4 regions of the Afipia sp. GW821-FHT04G03 genome follow, and region 1 is predicted to be linked to each of the others. Evidence: predicted binding sites of a transcription regulator. Region 1 holds the regulator's gene; each other region holds the start of a gene.
The links. The regulator PhoB, encoded in region 1, activates phosphate uptake and scavenging genes when phosphate is short. The targets are predictions, from matches to a motif close to TGTCATNNANCTGTCAT.
Positions count from the first base shown of each region.

Region 2: a site for PhoB is predicted at 2,036-2,052, ahead of phnG (phosphonate C-P lyase system protein PhnG). Genes of this name have one in related genera too.
Region 3: a site for PhoB is predicted at 2,870-2,886, ahead of olsB (l-ornithine N(alpha)-acyltransferase). Genes of this name have one in related genera too.
Region 4: a site for PhoB is predicted at 2,078-2,094, ahead of AC07UB_RS10470 (DUF2794 domain-containing protein). Genes of this name have one in related genera too.

Region 1 is NZ_JBWKSV010000001.1:774,607-778,905, forward strand. It holds gene pqqD (pyrroloquinoline quinone biosynthesis peptide chaperone PqqD) at 1-164, opposite strand, end outside; gene pqqC (pyrroloquinoline-quinone synthase PqqC) at 164-928, opposite strand; gene pqqB (pyrroloquinoline quinone biosynthesis protein PqqB) at 925-1,851, opposite strand; gene pqqA (pyrroloquinoline quinone precursor peptide PqqA) at 2,001-2,081, opposite strand; gene phoB (phosphate regulon transcriptional regulator PhoB) at 2,231-2,932, opposite strand; gene phoU (phosphate signaling complex protein PhoU) at 2,963-3,679, opposite strand; gene pstB (phosphate ABC transporter ATP-binding protein PstB) at 3,706-4,299, opposite strand, start outside.
Region 2 is NZ_JBWKSV010000001.1:1,949,978-1,954,276, reverse strand. It holds gene phnE (phosphonate ABC transporter, permease protein PhnE) at 1-399, shown strand, start outside; gene phnE (phosphonate ABC transporter, permease protein PhnE) at 396-1,244, shown strand; gene phnF (phosphonate metabolism transcriptional regulator PhnF) at 1,251-1,982, opposite strand; gene phnG (phosphonate C-P lyase system protein PhnG) at 2,112-2,570, shown strand; gene phnH (phosphonate C-P lyase system protein PhnH) at 2,573-3,178, shown strand; gene AC07UB_RS09230 (carbon-phosphorus lyase complex subunit) at 3,181-4,287, shown strand; gene AC07UB_RS09225 (alpha-D-ribose 1-methylphosphonate 5-phosphate C-P-lyase PhnJ) at 4,284-4,299, shown strand, end outside.
Region 3 is NZ_JBWKSV010000002.1:380,862-385,160, reverse strand. It holds gene hisF (imidazole glycerol phosphate synthase subunit HisF) at 1-266, shown strand, start outside; gene AC07UB_RS11090 (phosphoribosyl-ATP diphosphatase) at 336-659, shown strand; gene coaA (type I pantothenate kinase) at 714-1,670, shown strand; gene olsB (l-ornithine N(alpha)-acyltransferase) at 1,745-2,803, opposite strand; gene AC07UB_RS11075 (ATP-binding protein) at 2,911-4,299, opposite strand, start outside.
Region 4 is NZ_JBWKSV010000002.1:257,139-261,437, forward strand. It holds gene AC07UB_RS10455 (ABC transporter permease) at 1-62, shown strand, start outside; gene AC07UB_RS10460 (Bax inhibitor-1/YccA family protein) at 271-1,062, shown strand; gene AC07UB_RS10465 (GNAT family N-acetyltransferase) at 1,171-1,701, shown strand; gene AC07UB_RS10470 (DUF2794 domain-containing protein) at 1,698-2,066, opposite strand; gene AC07UB_RS10475 (DUF1223 domain-containing protein) at 2,510-3,280, opposite strand; gene acnA (aconitate hydratase AcnA) at 3,422-4,299, opposite strand, start outside.

The DNA.
Region 1 (4,299 bases):
CAGAGTTGCAAAATCTCTACCGCAATCTCGTCCGGCGCAAGTACGCGCTCCGGCACCAGGATCACCCAGACCTGCCGCGCTTCGTCGAACTTCAGCCTGGCATGACGCGCCAGCACGGGCCTGCTCCCTTCAGTTATGTCGATCCGCCGGCTTCGCAATGCCATCAGCCGCGCTCCGGCACGAAAGCACCCGGCGGAATATGGCCGTCGACATAGGCATGATAGAGCGCGTCGAGCTGGACCCAGAGCACGTTGGTCTTGAAAATCAACGCATTGCAGACAGCTTCGCGCTCTTCGGGTGTTTTTGCGTGCCGCTTGACGAAATCCAGCGCAAAATTGGCGTCGCGCGGCGCCTGCTCCATGCGCCGCTTGAAGTAACTCATGATGTTCGGATTGATGAAGTCGTAGTGCGCGAGCATTCCCGAAATGCGTTCCTCATGCAGGTTCGGCGCGAAAAGTTCGGTTAATGAGGACGCAATGGCTTCCAACGGCGTCTTGTCGCGAACGAAATGGACGTAGGCATCCACCGCGAAGCGCGTAGCAGGCAGAATTCCCTCGGCGGATTCGACATAAGCGCTATCGAGGCCGAGCCCTTCGGTCAGCTTCAACCAGCGCTCGATACCCCCTTCGGTGCCGACGTCGCCATCGTGGTCCTCGATGCGGTGTCGCCATTCGAGACGAATATCGCGGTCGCGAAAGCGCGAAATCACCACCGCGTCCTTGATGGGAATGGAGCTCTGATAATAGTAGCGGTTGAGCGCCCAGGCCTGAACCTGCCCCTTGTTCAGCTTGCCGCCGTGAAGCAACCGGTGAAACGGATGCAGATTGTGATAGCGCGTCGCGCCGATACCGCGCAGCGCAACCTCAAGGTCCTCCGCATTTGCAAGCGGCGTACCTGTCTTCAATGCAAATACGCTCGTCGCGATCAAATGGTGATCTCCGTGCCATCCGAAGGAATTTGCCAGCCGGCGCGCTCCACGGCTTCGCGCTCGGCGGCGCCCGGCAGCAGAACCGGATTCGAATTATTGATGTGCAGGAAAATCTTGCGCCCGATGCCGAGATCCTCAAGCCCGGCGATCACGCCCTGTTCACCGGAAATGGCCATGTGCCCCATGCGTTGACCGGTTTTGGTGCCAAGGCCGGCCGCGATCAATTCGTCGTCGCGCCACAGCGTACCGTCAAAGAAAACCAGAGACGCGCCGCGAAGGCGCTGCCTGAGATCGGGGGTGAGCGCCGCGCAGGCTGCGAGAAAGTAGAGATGTTCCCCGCTTGCCTTGTCAGTGATCCGCAATCCGAGCGTATCCCCCGCCTCATCGCCGTCGATAGGAAAGGCTGCCCCTTCCAGATACCAGGCGCGCTTGCCCGGCGCGGCAAAGGGAAGAATTTCGAGACCAGACGGTGAGCCGTCAGGAAGCTTCGGTTCGAACGGTTTATCGAATTCGACAGCCTCGCGCCGCACGCGCGTCTCATCGAGCACGTTGAAGATGCTGTTCGACTTGAGAATGGAGAGCACACGTGGGTGCGCGTAGATCGAAAAAGGCGAGCCCTCGCGCATCGACAACAATCCGGCGACGGCATCAACCTCACCATTGGTCAGGATGACGCCTGCGACAGGACTGTGGCGCAGATGACCGGCCTTGGGATGAAGCTGCGGCGTCGAAATCAATTGCTGACGCAAGTCAGGCGAGGCGTTGACCAGAAACCAGTGCTCACCGTCGGCGCTGACCGCAATCGATGTCTGAGTCGACTGCAATTCCGGATGCGAGCTGCGCGCCAGGCGGCAGACATCGCAGTTACAATTCCACTGGGGTACGCCCCCGCCCGCCGCAGCCCCGAGAACGACGACGCGCATGAGGGAGCTCCGTCCTCGATTCGATCTCATAAGGGGCAGCGCCGCAGACACAAGAAAACCCGGCCTCGCGCCGGAAAGCCTTCACATATGAAGGAATTCCTAGCGCAAACCGGACCGCTTAGCCGCGAGCCTGATAACGAGAATGCCGCTTACTTGCGCGCCGCGCAGGCGTACATGTTGATTTCCATGCCGACCGGCACTTCGACAATCTTGGGGGTCTTCCAGGCCATTTGCGGTCTCCTTGCCCATTGCATGACGGACTTCGTGCCATCATCACCATCGAAGCTACCACGGAGTTCGATTTTGGCGCCACGAAACTTGGATGCCGCCCGCCACAAAAATGTGACTTCGCTGCAATGCGAAAGAACCGGAACCAAACTCACTCGGCCTTGGCGAAACGATCATCGAGAGCGTAGCCCGCGCCGCGGACGGTGCGGATAGGGTCCGACTCGCGGCCCAGGTTCAGCAGCTTCCTCAGCCGACCGATGTGTACGTCAACCGTGCGCTCGTCGATGTAGATGTCGCGTCCCCATACGCCATCAAGCAGCTGTTCCCGGCTAAACACGCGGCCTGGGTGCTCAAGAAAGAACTCCAGCAGGCGATATTCGGTAGGGCCGAGATCGATCGGCCGGCCCGAACGCGCAACGCGACGCCGGTCGCGGTCCAATTCGATGTCGCCGAACGCCAGAACCGTCGCAAGGCGTTCGGGACTTGCACGCCGCAATAGGCCTTTGACCCGCGCCAGCAGCTCGGGAACCGAGAACGGCTTGACGATGTAATCGTCTGCGCCGGTCGCAAGTCCCCTCACCCGCTCGCTTTCCTCGCCGCGCGCGGTCAACATGATGATCGGAATCTGCTTGGTCTCCTGCCGCGCGCGCAGGCGGCGGCAAAGCTCGATTCCCGACAGGCCGGGAAGCATCCAGTCAAGCACGATCAGATCTGGGATATGCTCCTTAAGCCGCGTATCGGCGTCATCGCCGCGGGCCACGGTCTCGACGTCGTAACCCTCGGCGTCCAGATTGTAACGAAGCAGCGTCGTCAACGCCTCTTCGTCTTCGACCACAAGAATGCGGGCGCTCATGAGCGGTCCTTCAATTCATCATCCTGCAAGTTAGCTGCCTGACGCGGCCGTTGCAAAGTTCGTCATGTCGCCCTTCGGGCGCTGATCGAGCATCTGCTGGCCTTCGATCATATAGAAAACCGTCTCGGCAATGTTGGTCGCGTGATCGCCGATACGCTCGATGTTCTTGGCGCAGAACATCAGGTGAATACAGAACCCGATGTTTCGCGGATCTTCCATCATGTAGGTCAGAAGCTCGCGGAACAGCGAGGTGCAGATCGCGTCGACCTCCTCGTCGCCCTTCCAGACCGTCATCGCAGCCGGCAGATCGTGTGCCGCATAGGCGTCGAGCACTGATTTCACCTGTGACTGCACGAGATCGGTCATGTGCTCCAGGCCGCGGATCAGCTTCAAAGGGTGAAAATCGCTGTCCAACGCCGAAACACGCTTGCCGATATTCTTCGAGAGATCCCCGATCCGTTCGAGGTCAGTCGCAACACGCAAGGAACCGACGATCTCGCGCAGATCGACCGCCATCGGCTGGCGGCGCGCGATGGTCAGCACGGCACGCTCCTCGATCAGATGCTGCAGTTTGTCGATCTCGACGTCGGCGGCGACGACGCGCTTGCCCAGCGCAACGTCGCGCCGGATCAGCGCATCGACAGAATCGACGATCTGTCGCTCAGCCAGGCCACCCATCTCGGCGACAAGCCGGTTGAGTTCCTGAAGGTCTTCGTCGAACGCCTTGGCGGTATGATCTGAACCCATGATTTGTCTCTCCCGCGAAATGCGCGTCAGCCGAAACGGCCAGTGATGTAATCCTGCGTCCGCCGATCTGTCGGCGACGTAAAGATCTTGTTGGTATCGTCGAATTCAACCAGTTCGCCGAGATACATGAACGCGGTCTTGTCCGACACACGCGCCGCCTGCTGCATATTATGCGTCACAATGGCGATTGTGTAATCTTCCTTGAGCTCCTGGATCAGTTCCTCAACCTTGGCGGTGGAGATCGGATCGAGCGCCGAGCAAGGCTCGTCAAACAGAATCACTTCCGGACGGACGGCGACCGTCCGTGCGATGCACAGGCGTTGCTGCTGACCACCCGACAGGCTGAGGCCGCTCGCATTTAGCTTGTCCTTGACCTCGTTCCAGAGCGCACCGCCCTTCAACGCGGCTTCGACACGACCGTCCATTTCGGATTTGGAGATTTTCTCGTACAGGCGAATCCCGAACGCGATGTTTTCGTAAATGGTCATCGGGAACGGCGTCGGCTTCTGGAACACCATTCCGATCCGCGCGCGCAGCAGGTTGAGATCGAGCTTCGGATCGAGAATGTTGGTCGTATCCAGCATGAGCTGGCCTGTCGCGCGCTGGCCCGGATAAAGATC
Region 2 (4,299 bases), 1.2 Mb from region 1:
CCGATGGCGGGCGTGCTGGCGATCGCGATCCACTGCGTTGGTGCGCTGGGTAAGTTGTACAGCGAGATGGTCGAAAACATCGACATGAAGCCGGTCGAGGGTATTCGTTCAACGGGTGCGGGCTGGATCGACTGTATGCGCTTTGCGGTGCTGCCGCAGATCGCGGCCGGCTTTGCCAGCTACACGTTGCTGCGCTTCGAGATCAATGTGCGCGGTGCCTCGGTGATGGGCTTCGTCGGCGCCGGAGGCATCGGGCAGGAACTCGTGGTTGCGGTGCGCAAGTTCTACTATTCCGACGTCAGCGCCATCCTGCTCCTGATCATCATCACAGTGTTTATTATCGACATCGGTACGGGCTGGATGCGCGGTCGACTGTTCGGCAAGGAAGCTCGCTCGTGAAAAACACGCCAGGGGTGAATAGCGCTGAACTGCGCAAGCGATATCCTGCGGTGTTCAACCGGCCGTTGCGAACGCGCGCGGCGGTACCCGCGATTTTCGTCGCTGCGCTTGCGCTGTTCATCTTCGGCCTCAACGAACTGGAGTTCTCACCGGCGCGGATATTGGCAGGCCTGAAGCAACTTGGCTGGATCGTGATGATGATGATCCCGCCGGATCCCGGGTCATCTCTGCCTGCCTATTTGACGGCGATGGGGGAGACGCTCTCGATCGCGTTGCTGGGGACCACGCTGGCCGCTGTGTTCGCGTTGCCTGTCAGCCTGCTCGCAGCGCGCAACGTCATGCCGTCGATCTGGCTTCGCTCGCCTGTGCGGCGATTCCTGGATTCGATCCGCGGGATTGATACGCTGATCTGGGCGCTGGTCTGGATCAACGTGGTTGGACTTGGCCCGTTCGCCGGGGTTTTGGCCATCGCGGTCTCGGATTTCGGCGCGTTCGGCAAATTGTTTTCTGAGGCTATCGAGGCCGCGGACAAAAAGCAGATCGAAGGCGTTCGCGCCGCGGGCGGCAGCCCTGTGCATGAGATCCGTTTCGGCTTGTTGCCGCAGGTGTTGCCGGTGATCGCAGGTCAGGTGCTATACTTCATCGAATCCAACACCCGCTCCGCCACCATTATCGGCATCGTCGGCGCGGGTGGAATCGGTTTGCAACTTTCCGAACAGATCCGCGTACTGGAATGGCAGAAGGTGTCCTTTATCATTCTGATGATTCTGGTTGCGGTGGCGGCGATCGACTGGATTTCCAGCCGGTTGCGCTTCGCGATCATCGGGCGGCGTGCAGCGATCTGATCATCGTTAGCCTAGGCTCTCGACCATGAACTCGACCCGCTCCGCCGCAAAACGCGAGTGCGAAGTCAGCAGTGGCGTGCCGTCGGCATCCACATCGCTACTGTCGACGACCAGCACCGGCCGTCCCAGTGCCAGATCAAGCCGGGCGGCATCGCTGGCATCAATGATCGCGGCCGTGACGCGCGTCGAATGGCGGCGGTAGTCTTTGATGCCGTAATGCGCCAGCAGCTTGGTCATGGAGCGCATCTTCTCATAAATCAGACCTGCGTCGGCGAAACGATCAGCCGACAGCCAGTTGGTGGCGACGCAGATCGGTGTTCGATCGGCGAAGCGCAGCACGTCGAGGCGTAACAGAGGTGCGCCAGTCTTGAGCGCGAGATGCTTAGCCAGTTCGCGTGTCGCGGGTTCGATGAATGACCCGATTAGCTGGCCGCGCGGTTCCCGTCCGCCCGCGCCGACAATCTCGGAGAATCGCGTACGCGATCGCAGCGGATAGCTCAACTTGGGTGCTTCCACGTAAGTGCCGCTGCCACGTTCTGCGCGCACCAGACCACGTTCCGCTAACGACGCCAGCGCGCGGCGCACTGTGTGGCGGTTGACGCGATAGGTCTCGGCGATATCGGTTTCGCCCGGCAGCTTTTCTCCGGGAGGGAAGCGCGCGTCGGCAATGCCGCGCTCGATACCGTCGGCGACCTGCCGCCACAGCGCAACGCCGCTTGGTTTATTGTGAATGCTCACGATAGTTCTGTCTCACGAATATGCTGGATGGAGATAGCGAACAAACATGTCGCTGTCACGAAACGGTCATTGCTCCGATCTATCTAGTTGTCTAGCACGATAGACAACTTAACCGGACTTGGAAATCTGATGACTGCACGCTTGAACCCTCAGCAGAAGCAGCGTCAGCAGGTAATGGCGGTGCTGGCCCACGCCGCCGCGGCCGAGATCGCCAAACATCTCGAGACGTTGGCCGTTCCCGCCTACGAGCGACTGCGCCAGCCGGAGAATGGTCTGGTCATGCTGCGCGGTCGGATTGGCGGTGACGGCGCTCCGTTCAATCTCGGTGAGGCGACGGTATCGCGTGCCGCCGTACGGCTGGCCAGTGGTGAAGTCGGCTTCGGCTACACTCTTGGGCGTGATCGTACAAAGGCCGAGCTAATCGCGCTGTGCGATGCGCTGCGCCAGACAGACGCATTTGCGGATGCGGTGGAAACACAGGTGCTGGCACCGCTGCGCGCGCGCAACGAGGCGGAGCAAGCACGCAAGGCCGCAGAAACCGCTGCGACAAAGGTGGATTTCTACACGCTCGTGCGCGGGGAAAGCTGAAGATGATGATTTCAGAATTGCCTGCGGGCTTTGCGGACAAGGTCCTGTCGGCCCAATCAGTCTTTCGCTCGATGATGGACGCCATGGCGAGACCGGGGAGGGTGCAGCATATCGAGGCCACGTCAGGTGTGCCTGCACCCATGATGCGCGCAACAGCGGCCATTGCGCTGACGCTGCTTGATCAGGATACACCGGTTTGGCTTGATGCGGGAATGGCGGAGTCGTCGAGCGTCGCCAGGTGGATTGGATTTCACACCAGCGCGCCGGTGATTGCCGACTCGTCAGTCTCGAGCTTCGCGCTGATCGCCAATAGCAATACCCTGCCGGAGTTCGGGATATTCTCGTTTGGTAGTGCTGAATATCCGGATCGTTCCACCACGATTATCCTGCAGATTGCGAGTTTGACGGAAGGGCCGGCTTATGAGCTGCGCGGCCCCGGCATTGATGGTGCTTCCATTTTGCACGCCACAGTCGGCGTCCCCGATTTCCTTGATCGTCTTGCACTGAACGGAAAGCTGTTTCCGCGCGGTATCGATCTCGTCCTTGTCGCAGACGATGCCATCGTCGCGATCCCGCGCACCACGCGTCTTGTTGCGAAGGAAAGCTGACCATGTATGTCGCAGTAAAGGGTGGCGAACGCGCCATTGAAAACGCCCATAGGCTGCTGGCGCACGAGCGTCGCGGTGATCGCGGCATCCCGGAAATTTCACTGGCGCAAATATCAGAGCAGCTGAGCATCGGCGTTGATCGCATCATGACCGAGGGCTCACTGTACGACCGGGAACTCGCGGCGCTGGCTATCAAGCAGGCGCGCGGCGACATGATCGAAGCGATTTTCCTGTTGCGCGCATTTCGCGCCACACTGCCTCGCTTTGGCGCCAGTGAGCCTGCCGATACGTCAAAGATGCAGGTGCGTCGCAGGGTTTCCTCGACGTTTAAGGATATGCCGGGCGGTCAGATTCTGGGTTCAACGTTCGATTACACCCATCGTCTGCTTGATCCCGCGCTGGCTGGTGAATCGACGCCGGAACAGCCAGCATTGGCCGAAGTTCAATCAAACATCATGCCCCGCGTCATCGATATTCTCGGCCGCGACGGCTTGGTTGAATCTTCGCCGACTGAGGATGCGGATCGGCCCGTTGCCGATCTGACCCGTGATGCGCTGAGCTTTCCGGCGGAGCGCGATCTACGCCTGCAGAACCTCGCGCGGGCAGATGAGGGCTTTCTCCTTTCGCTCGGCTATTCCACACAGCGCGGTTATGGCCGCAACCATCCTTTCGCCGGTGAGATACGCATTGGCGAAGTCGAAGTCGAGTTCGTGGCGGAAGATGTCGGCTTCGCGGTGCCTCTGGGTGCGATTACACTGACCGAATGTCAGATGGTGAATCAGTTCAAGGGGAGTGACACGGAAGCACCGTGCTTCACCCGCGGCTATGGTCTTGCCTTCGGACAATCCGAGCGAAAGGCAATGTCGATGGCGCTGGTTGATCGAGCGCTGCGCGCACGCGAACTCGGCGAGAGCGTCGTCGCCCCGTCGCAGGACGAGGAGTTCGTGCTGTCGCATTCCGACAATGTGCAGGCCACGGGTTTCGTCGAACATCTCAAGCTGCCGCATTACGTGGATTTTCAGTCCGAACTCGGGTTGCTGCGCAAGCTGCGCCAGGAATTTGCCGAGACAAACGGCGTGGCCGATACCAAGATGGAGGCTGCGGAATGAACGCGCCAGCAT
Region 3 (4,299 bases), on a different contig from region 1:
GCGAAATCCTTTTGACCTCGATGGATCGCGACGGCACGCGGCAAGGTTTCGATATTCCGCTGACCCGCGCCATTTCCGATAGCGTGAAGGTTCCTGTCATCGCCTCGGGCGGCGTCGGCAATCTCGATCATTTGGTGGCGGGCATTCGCGAGGGCCACGCGACCGCTGTGCTGGCCGCGTCGATCTTCCATTTTGGCGAATTCACCATCCGGCAGGCCAAGGACCATATGGTCCGCGCCGGGCTGCCGATGCGCCTGGATACCTAATTCCAAATACCTGAATCCGCTCAACACTTTGCGCTCCCCGGCCGGAGCTGGACCTGATAGAAGCCGATGATGACCCGTTTCACGATCCACGACTTGGCAGCCACCATCGACGCCCGCGCGGCTTCCGGAGGTGAGGCGTCGTATACCCGCAAGTTGCTCGACAAGGGCACCGATCATTGCGCCAAGAAACTGGGCGAGGAGGCGGTCGAAACCGTCATCGCCGCCGTCGAGAATAACCGCGACCATCTGATTGCTGAGAGCGCCGATCTGGTCTTCCACCTTCTGGTGCTGCTGAAGTCGCGCGGCATTACCCTTGCGGAAGTTGAAGACGTGCTGGCGCAGCGGACGCAGATGTCGGGACTTGAAGAGAAAGCGGCGCGTAGGCGCGAGTGAAACATTTCCGGCCGGCGCAGGGACGCGCGCGGGCCGGGCAGGAGGAAATGGCTCATGGATGTGAGAGCCGAACCGGTTCAGTACAATCCCTATCGCGTTTTCTCGCGCGCGCAGTGGGCCGCGTTGCGCGACGACATGCCGATGACGCTGACCGCCGAGGAAATCGCGCGGATGCATTCGATGCATGACCGCCTCGACATCAAGGAGGTCGAGGAAATCTATCTGCCGCTGTCACGCCTGCTGTCGTTCTATGTCGCCGCGGCGCAGCGGCTGTTCGTGGCGCAGCGCCACTTTCTCGGCATCGAAGACCGCAAGATGCCCTACATCATCGGCGTCGCGGGATCGGTGGCGGTCGGAAAGTCCACCACCGCGCGCGTGCTGCAGGCACTGTTGGCGCGCTGGTCGCCGCGGCCCAAGGTCGATCTCGTCACCACGGACGGCTTCCTGTTTCCGAACGAGATTCTGGAACGTGAAGGCCTGATGCAGAAGAAGGGCTTTCCCGAAAGCTACGATCTTCCTGCGCTGCTGAGCTTTCTTTCCGACATCAAGGCCGGACGGCGCCCTGTCCGCGCCCCGGTTTATTCGCATTTGACTTACGACATCATTCCAAACGAGGGCGTCGAGATCGACCGGCCCGACATCCTGATCGTCGAAGGCGTGAATGTGTTGCAGACCGGACGCTTGCCGCGCGACGGCAAGGCCATTCCCTACGTGTCGGACTTCTTCGACTTCTCGGTCTATATCGATGCGGAGGAGCCGATCCTGCGTGAATGGTATGTGGAGCGCTTTCTGACCCTGCGCGACACGGCGTTCCGTGACGAGCGGTCCTACTTCAACCGGTACGCAAAACTCTCCGACAAGGAAGCGACCGAAAAGGCGCTGTCGCTCTGGACGACGATCAACCTCGTCAACCTCGAGGAAAATATTCTGCCGACCCGTCCGCGCGCGACGCTTATCCTGAAAAAGGGCAGCGACCACATCATCGAGACGGTTCAGTTGCGGCGGTTGTAGAGCGCGACACCGAGTTCGTCGCGTCGCTTTATTTCAGTATGGTCTGTTCCGAAAACCGGTTCCACCTTTCGGGATCATGCGGCGTGACGCGTGGCGTCAATGCCGAAATGATCGAGATAGCGCCCGCTGATCGCCGACACCGGCATCATGATCAATACGTCGGTGGTGCCGAACTGATGATCGATCACCGCGCCGTCGCCGACGAACGCGCCGACCCGCAGATAGCCCTTGATGAGTGGCGGCAACATGCGCAGCGCCGCCTTGGTGTCGATATTGTCCTTCGCGATCCGGTTCATCTCGACGCGGCGCGAGGCATGTGCGCTGGCGCGCCAGCCTTCGGGGGCCGAGGCGAAGTGATGCAGGAACGACAGCGGCAGCGCGAGGCGATCGGGGTCGGTGCCCTCGAAGCTCGCGCATCCGATCATGACATCGAGATTATGCCGGCGCACATAACTCCACACGCCATGCCACAAAAGCTCGACGGTGCGCTTGGTGCGGTAGGGCGGCAGCACGCAGGAGCGGCCGAGCTCGAGAAATTTCAATCCGGCCTGCCGTTCCATCAGGCCTGAAATGTCGAACTCGTCGGCGGTGTAGAAACCGCCATGCTTTTCGGCGGCGTCCTGGCGTAACAGGCGATAGGTGCCGACCACCGGCTGCTTGCCGCTCAGGGTCGGCTTGGCCGCATGGTCGATGACCAGCAGGTGATCGCAGATCTTGTCGAACGCATCTTTGTCGCGCTGCGCGAGCATGGTCGCGGCGTCGGCAATTGCGGAGCCGTCCTTATAGAACACCTTGTAGCGCAGCTTCTGCGCGCGCTTCACATCGCCCTTGGTTTGCGCGAGGCGCACTTCAAGCGAGCCGATTCTGCCGAGCGACGGTGACGGTGGTTGCAGCGCCGGCAGAATATTCGGAATGGCGTCGCCGCGCAGGCTTGCGTGCAGCAGGTTCGGCATCAGCCATGTCGCAGCGGCCGATGCCGCCGACTTCGCATTGCGGGGCCGGAGCATCTGGACCAGCGCATGTCGGCGAAATGCATCAAGCGGGTTTTGAGCGGCAACACGCTCAAGCGGCTGGCGTGCGGTCAATCTTGCAGTGACATCCGGCGTCGTGCCAGCCGGTTTGTTGCCGTCCATGGCGTCCTCGCGGCCGCGCGCATTGATTCGCCAAGCGCGGCCTGACGCATCAATAATCACGGTCGTGATACGGATTTATGACATCGACGGCCGCTGCGCGGCCGCGCTTACGCGGCGATTGTCCGCGACGCGGGAAGCGCCGCCAGCGCATCCGTCAGCTTGTCGCGATCGAGCGGCTTGACGAGAAAGCCATCCATTCCCGCTTCGAAACATGCATAGCGATCGTCCACCAGCGTGTTCGCTGTCAGCGCCAGAATCGTGGTTCGCCGTGAACTGCGGCCCGCCTCATGCGCGCGAATTCGCTTGGTCGCGGCGATGCCGTCGAGCTTCGGCATCTGGACGTCCATCAGCACCACATCGTAGGGCGCGCCGGCGCTGTCCGCGGCGAGCCACGATTCAAGGGCCTGTTCGCCATCGGTAGTGATGACGGGGCGATGACCGAGACGTGTCAGCAGCGAACGGATCAGCAGCGCGTTGATCTCGTTGTCTTCGGCGACAAGAATGGAAAGCATGCCTGACGATGCATTGCGGGACGTGGGGAATTCAGGCGCGTCCGCCAGTTGCACCTCGCCCTCGGGCAACTCCGGCACAAGTGCCGCGCCTGCAGCCGTCAATCGCTCGGCGAGCGAAGCCGCGCGCAACGGCTTCACGAGATAGCCGGTGAACAGCGCCATCATCGATGGCGCGATGCTGCGCCGCGCCGCCGGGGTGAACATCGCGATCCGGTGGGTCGCATGGCGCATCGCCGCCTCGCCCAGTTCCTGCATCTGCGCGTCGCCGCTCATGCAATCCACGAGAATGGCGTGCCACGACCGCTCGGGCAGCAAGGCAATGGCGATGGAGGCATCCGCCACCGTGCAGGTCTGCGCCCCCCATCGCTCCAGACGCCGCGCGATCAACGAGGCTTCGATGGTCTGCGGCCCGACCAGCATGACCGATTTGTTCGCAAGGTCCGGCGCGTGGAATGCCGGGATGCTGTCGCCCTGATCGGCCACGAGCGGAATCGAGAATTCAAAGGTCGCGCCGTCGCCCTCGGCGCTCTCCAGCGTGATGCGTCCGCCCATGCGCCGGACGATGCGGTCGCTGATGCTGAGTCCAAGCCCGGTGCCGCCGTAGTTGCGCGCGGTGCCGTCGGATGCCTGCTCGAACTCGCGGAAGATCCGTTGCTGCGCTTCGGGCGCAATGCCGATCCCGGTGTCACGCACGAGGAAGCTGATTTCACCGGGCCAGATTCCGGGTTCGACGATCAGGGCGACACCACCCGCGGGCGTGAACTTGATGGCGTTGCCTGCCAGATTGAGCAACACCTGCCGCAGGCGCGCGGCGTCGCCAACGACAGTCTGCGGCACGCGCTCGTCGACATAGGACGCGATCTCAAGGCTGCGTGCCTGCGCGCGCGGCGCGAGCAGTTCGGTGATTTCCTCGATCATCGCGGCCAGCGCAAACGGACGATGTTCTAGATCGATCTTGCCGGCCTCGATCTTGGAAAAATCCAG
Region 4 (4,299 bases), on a different contig from region 1:
GGCTGATGGGAACATTACTCGCGCTTAACCAAAAACCGGCTACCGTGCTGCGTAACTTATGACAATTTGTAGCAGCGAATAGCGGGTTTTGCGACACATCGCCGCGCGCCCGAGCTTGCGTTGAATGTGTTAGTTTCCCACATACCGAGCGGGTTCAGATTCCGTCTTGATGCCGTCGCTGGATGGTCTATCAAGTCGGTCCTCTGGGAAGAACTTATAGCTGGCGGCGCAGACCCTTCGCTTTCGCCAGTCAAACACGGGGTTTCGACAATGTCGGACTTGGACCGCAACTACGCTTCTCCCTTCGGCCGGGCCGCCGGGCGCGCTGACGCCGCCGCCGTCGATGCCGGTCTGCGCTCGTACATGCTCAAGATCTACAACTACATGTCGATCGGCCTGGCCATCACGGGTCTGGCCGCGCTCGGCGTGTACATGGGTGCGGTGACGCCTGACCAGACCGCTGCCGCTGGCCGGATCGGCAACCAGTACCTGACGTCGTTCGGCGTCGCGATGTTCGTGAGCCCCCTGAAGTGGGTGTTCATCCTCGCTCCGCTGGTGATGGTGTTCGCCATTTCGTTCGGCATCAATCGCCTCAGGCCGGCAACCGCCCAGCTTCTGTTCTGGGTGTTCGCAGCGCTGATGGGCATTTCGCTGTCGTCGATCTTCCTGGTCTACACGCACACCTCGATCGTGCGCGTGTTCTTCATCACGGCTGCCACGTTCGGTGCGCTGAGCCTGTACGGCTACACAACCAAGCGTGACATGACCGGCATGGGTTCGTTCCTGATGATGGGCCTGTTCGGCATCATCCTCGCGAGCCTGGTGAACCTGTTCCTCGCCAGCTCCATGCTGCAGTTCATCGTCTCGGTGGTCGGCGTGCTGGTGTTCGCGGGCCTCACCGCCTGGGATACCCAGCGCCTGAAGAACGACTACATCTACGGCTACGCCGCTCAGGGCGGAGACGTGGCGGATAAGGCCGCGATTACAGGCGCGCTGTCGCTCTACCTGAACTTCATCAACCTGTTCACGCTGCTGCTGCAGCTGCTGGGACAGCGCGACTGAAGACCGATCGTGGCTGATCGATAACTCCGAAAGCCCCGGCCAAAAGCCGGGGCTTTTGTTTGGGGTATCGTTGAGTTATGCGAGACGCCGAAACAGTTCCGGCAAGCCATGCCCCAGGTTCACATCAGAGCGGCCGCAGCCACCGACCTTCCCGCCATCACGGCGATTTACAGGCACGCGGTCCTTCACGGCACCGCGACCTTCGAACTCGAGCCTCCCGATCTCAACGAAATGACGCGGCGCTTTGAGGCGCTGACGGCAGGCGGTTTCCCGTATCTGGTGGCGATCATGGAGGATGTCGTTGTCGGCTATGCCTATGCCGGACCATACAGGCCGCGTCCGGCCTATCGCTTTACAGTCGAGAACTCCGTGTACCTCGATCCCGCGGCACAGGGGCGGCGGATCGGATCACGGCTCATGCAAGATCTGATTACGGCATCCGAACAACGCGGCTACCGGCAGATGATCGCGGTGATCGGCGATTCCGCCAACGCCGCCTCGATCGGCGTTCATGCCCGCGCGGGCTTCGAGATGATCGGCACGCATCCGAATGTCGGATTCAAGTTCGGCCGCTGGCTCGACACGGTGATGATGCAGCGCGCGCTCGGCGGCGGCGGCGCGACACTTCCAGAGAGCTAGACCAGCGCCAGCTTGCGGTCGATCACCAGCAGCACCCGCTCGAGGTCGTGGCCACGGCGGAGGATCTGACCGCTGGCTGCAATCACGCTGTAGACGCCTTGCTTGCGGGCCAGACGGGGGTCTTTCTCGATTCGATAGATCGGGACTTCCGAGGCGCGGCGGAAAATCGAGAACACCGCGCGGTCTTTCAGAAAGTCGATGGCGTAGTCGCGCCATTCGCCGTCGGCGACCATGCGCCCGTACAGATTGAGAATGCGATTAAGTTCGGCACGGTTGAAGGTGACGCTTTGAGGCGGGAGCGGCGCCGTGCTGCGCTCCGGCCCCCGGCTCTCGCTTGGATCCTTGTCGCCCGACACAGAACTCATCGGCGCCTCCCATGTCACTTGGATGACATGATCGCCCTGTCCGGCGGCCGCTGCAAGCGGGATTTCGGGTCTCCCCGATGCCTGATCATGCGGCAATTCCGCATCACGCTGACGTTAGTCGAAATCATAATGCCGCCTGAATTCGGTCAATTCGCCGCCGCGCTGGGCAACGATAAAAACGAAACTGCGTTGACCCGGTCCTTTCGGCACCGGATTCCTCAGCCCCCAGCCCCCCGGGGTCGTCAGGATCGGGTCTAACTCCCTGCAGTAAATGTCGACCCCAAATCTTCCGGTCAGCGCAAGCTGGCCGTTTTTGTTTCAGGAGATGCGGTCGCTCAAGTTGCAAGATGCGCGAGTGTGCAACACCCGAATCCCGGCACGCGCCTGCGGCTCGTCACATCAACAAGACGCGCTCTCAAGAGTTTTGAGATTGCAGACTGAAATCAGTTCAGCGACGTAAAGGCCGCGCCCAGCATCGGACCGGGCTTGTCGCGATTGCCGTCCTGAACGTAAACCACCGCCGCATCGATGCCGTCGCGGCTGATGTTTTCAAGCGGCACGGTCCAGCTTCCGGCCTTGCCGTTCCAGTCTCCGACCTTCAGCATGTTGCGCACCACGTTGTGATACGTGACCTGCTGCCCGCGATTCTCGCCGCGCGAGATGGTGATCGGCACCGCCTTCGACACCGCGCAGATCCAGATCTCGCCGCTTTTGCCGCCGGCATCGGCCACCGAGACTTTGATCTGCCCGCCCGATGTCGTCATCTTCACCGGCACGGACATCACACCCGAGGCGCTCTGCGTGCGATTCGCTGCACTCTCGATTCCGGCTCGGTCGCTGCCGAGAACATTGGTCGTCCCGTTGACGACGGCTTGCGGTGTGTAGACGCCGCGGTCGCCACGCATCTGCGAGTAAGCCTTCTGGCGGGCGCTGAAGCGCGAATCCGCCAGCGTGTCCTTCCAGCCGAGATAGTCCCAGTAGTCGATCGGCAGGCTGAGTGCGATCACGGTCGGATCCTGCGCGAGTTCACCGAGAACCTTGTCAGCCGGGGGGCACGACGAACAACCCTGCGAGGTAAAGAGCTCGACCACCGCGCGCGGATCGGCGCACACCGGAGTGATGACGGTGAAGATCGCGCAGACGCCGAGCGTGCGCGACAGCCGCGCTGCGAGGGTGCCGGCTGCTGCCGTTTTCGATGTTGGTAAATCAGACATCACGCCTGTCCCCACGATGTATGATGCCTTTCATCATGCCTTTTCATCAGCAAGAAGGCGGCCCATTGATAGGCCGCCCCCTGTGCGCTCGCCACTCACTTCGCAGTGAGCCTGTTCACGGATGCGTTTTCAGGCCGCGCGTCACGCGGCCAGCTTACGCAGCACATAGTGAAGAATGCCGCCGTTTCGGTAGTATTCAAGCTCATCGAGCGTGTCGATGCGGCACAGCAGCGAGATTCGCTTCACCGAGCCATCGCCGGACACGATCTCCGCCGTTAACTTTTGGCGCGGCTTGAGATCGCCCTGCAGGCCGCGAATCGTGACCTTTTCATCGCCCTTCAGACCGAGCGACTGCCATGATGCGCCGTCCTCGAAGGTCAGCGGCAGCACGCCCATGCCGACGAGGTTGGAGCGGTGGATGCGCTCGAAGCTCTGGGTGATCACCGCGCGCACGCCGAGCAGGCGCGTGCCCTTCGCGGCCCAGTCGCGCGACGAACCGTTGCCGTATTCGGCGCCCGCGAACACCACGAGCGGCACCTGTTCGGCCTGATACTTCATCGCCGCATCGTAGATCGACATCTGTTCGCCGTCGGGCCAGTGCTTGGTGAGACCGCCCTCCGGGACGTTGCCATCCGCGCCCTTCAGCATGAAGTTCTTGATGCGGATGTTGGCGAAGGTGCCGCGCATCATCACTTCGTGGTTGCCGCGCCGCGTGCCGTACTGGTTGAAGTCGGCGGGCCGCACCTGATGCTCCGACAGATACTTGCCGGCGGGCGAGGTCAGCTTGATCGCACCGGCCGGCGAGATGTGGTCGGTGGTGATCTTGTCGCCGAACATCGCAAGGATGCGCGCATCGAGAACGTCGGCAATGGGCTCGGGCTCCATCTTCATGCCTTCGAAGTACGGCGGGTTCTGCACGTAGGTCGAGCTCATGTTCCAGGCGTAGGTGTCGCTGGTCACGGTCTTGATCTTGCGCCAGTTGGTGTCGCCCTTGAACACGTCGGCATACTTCTTCTTGA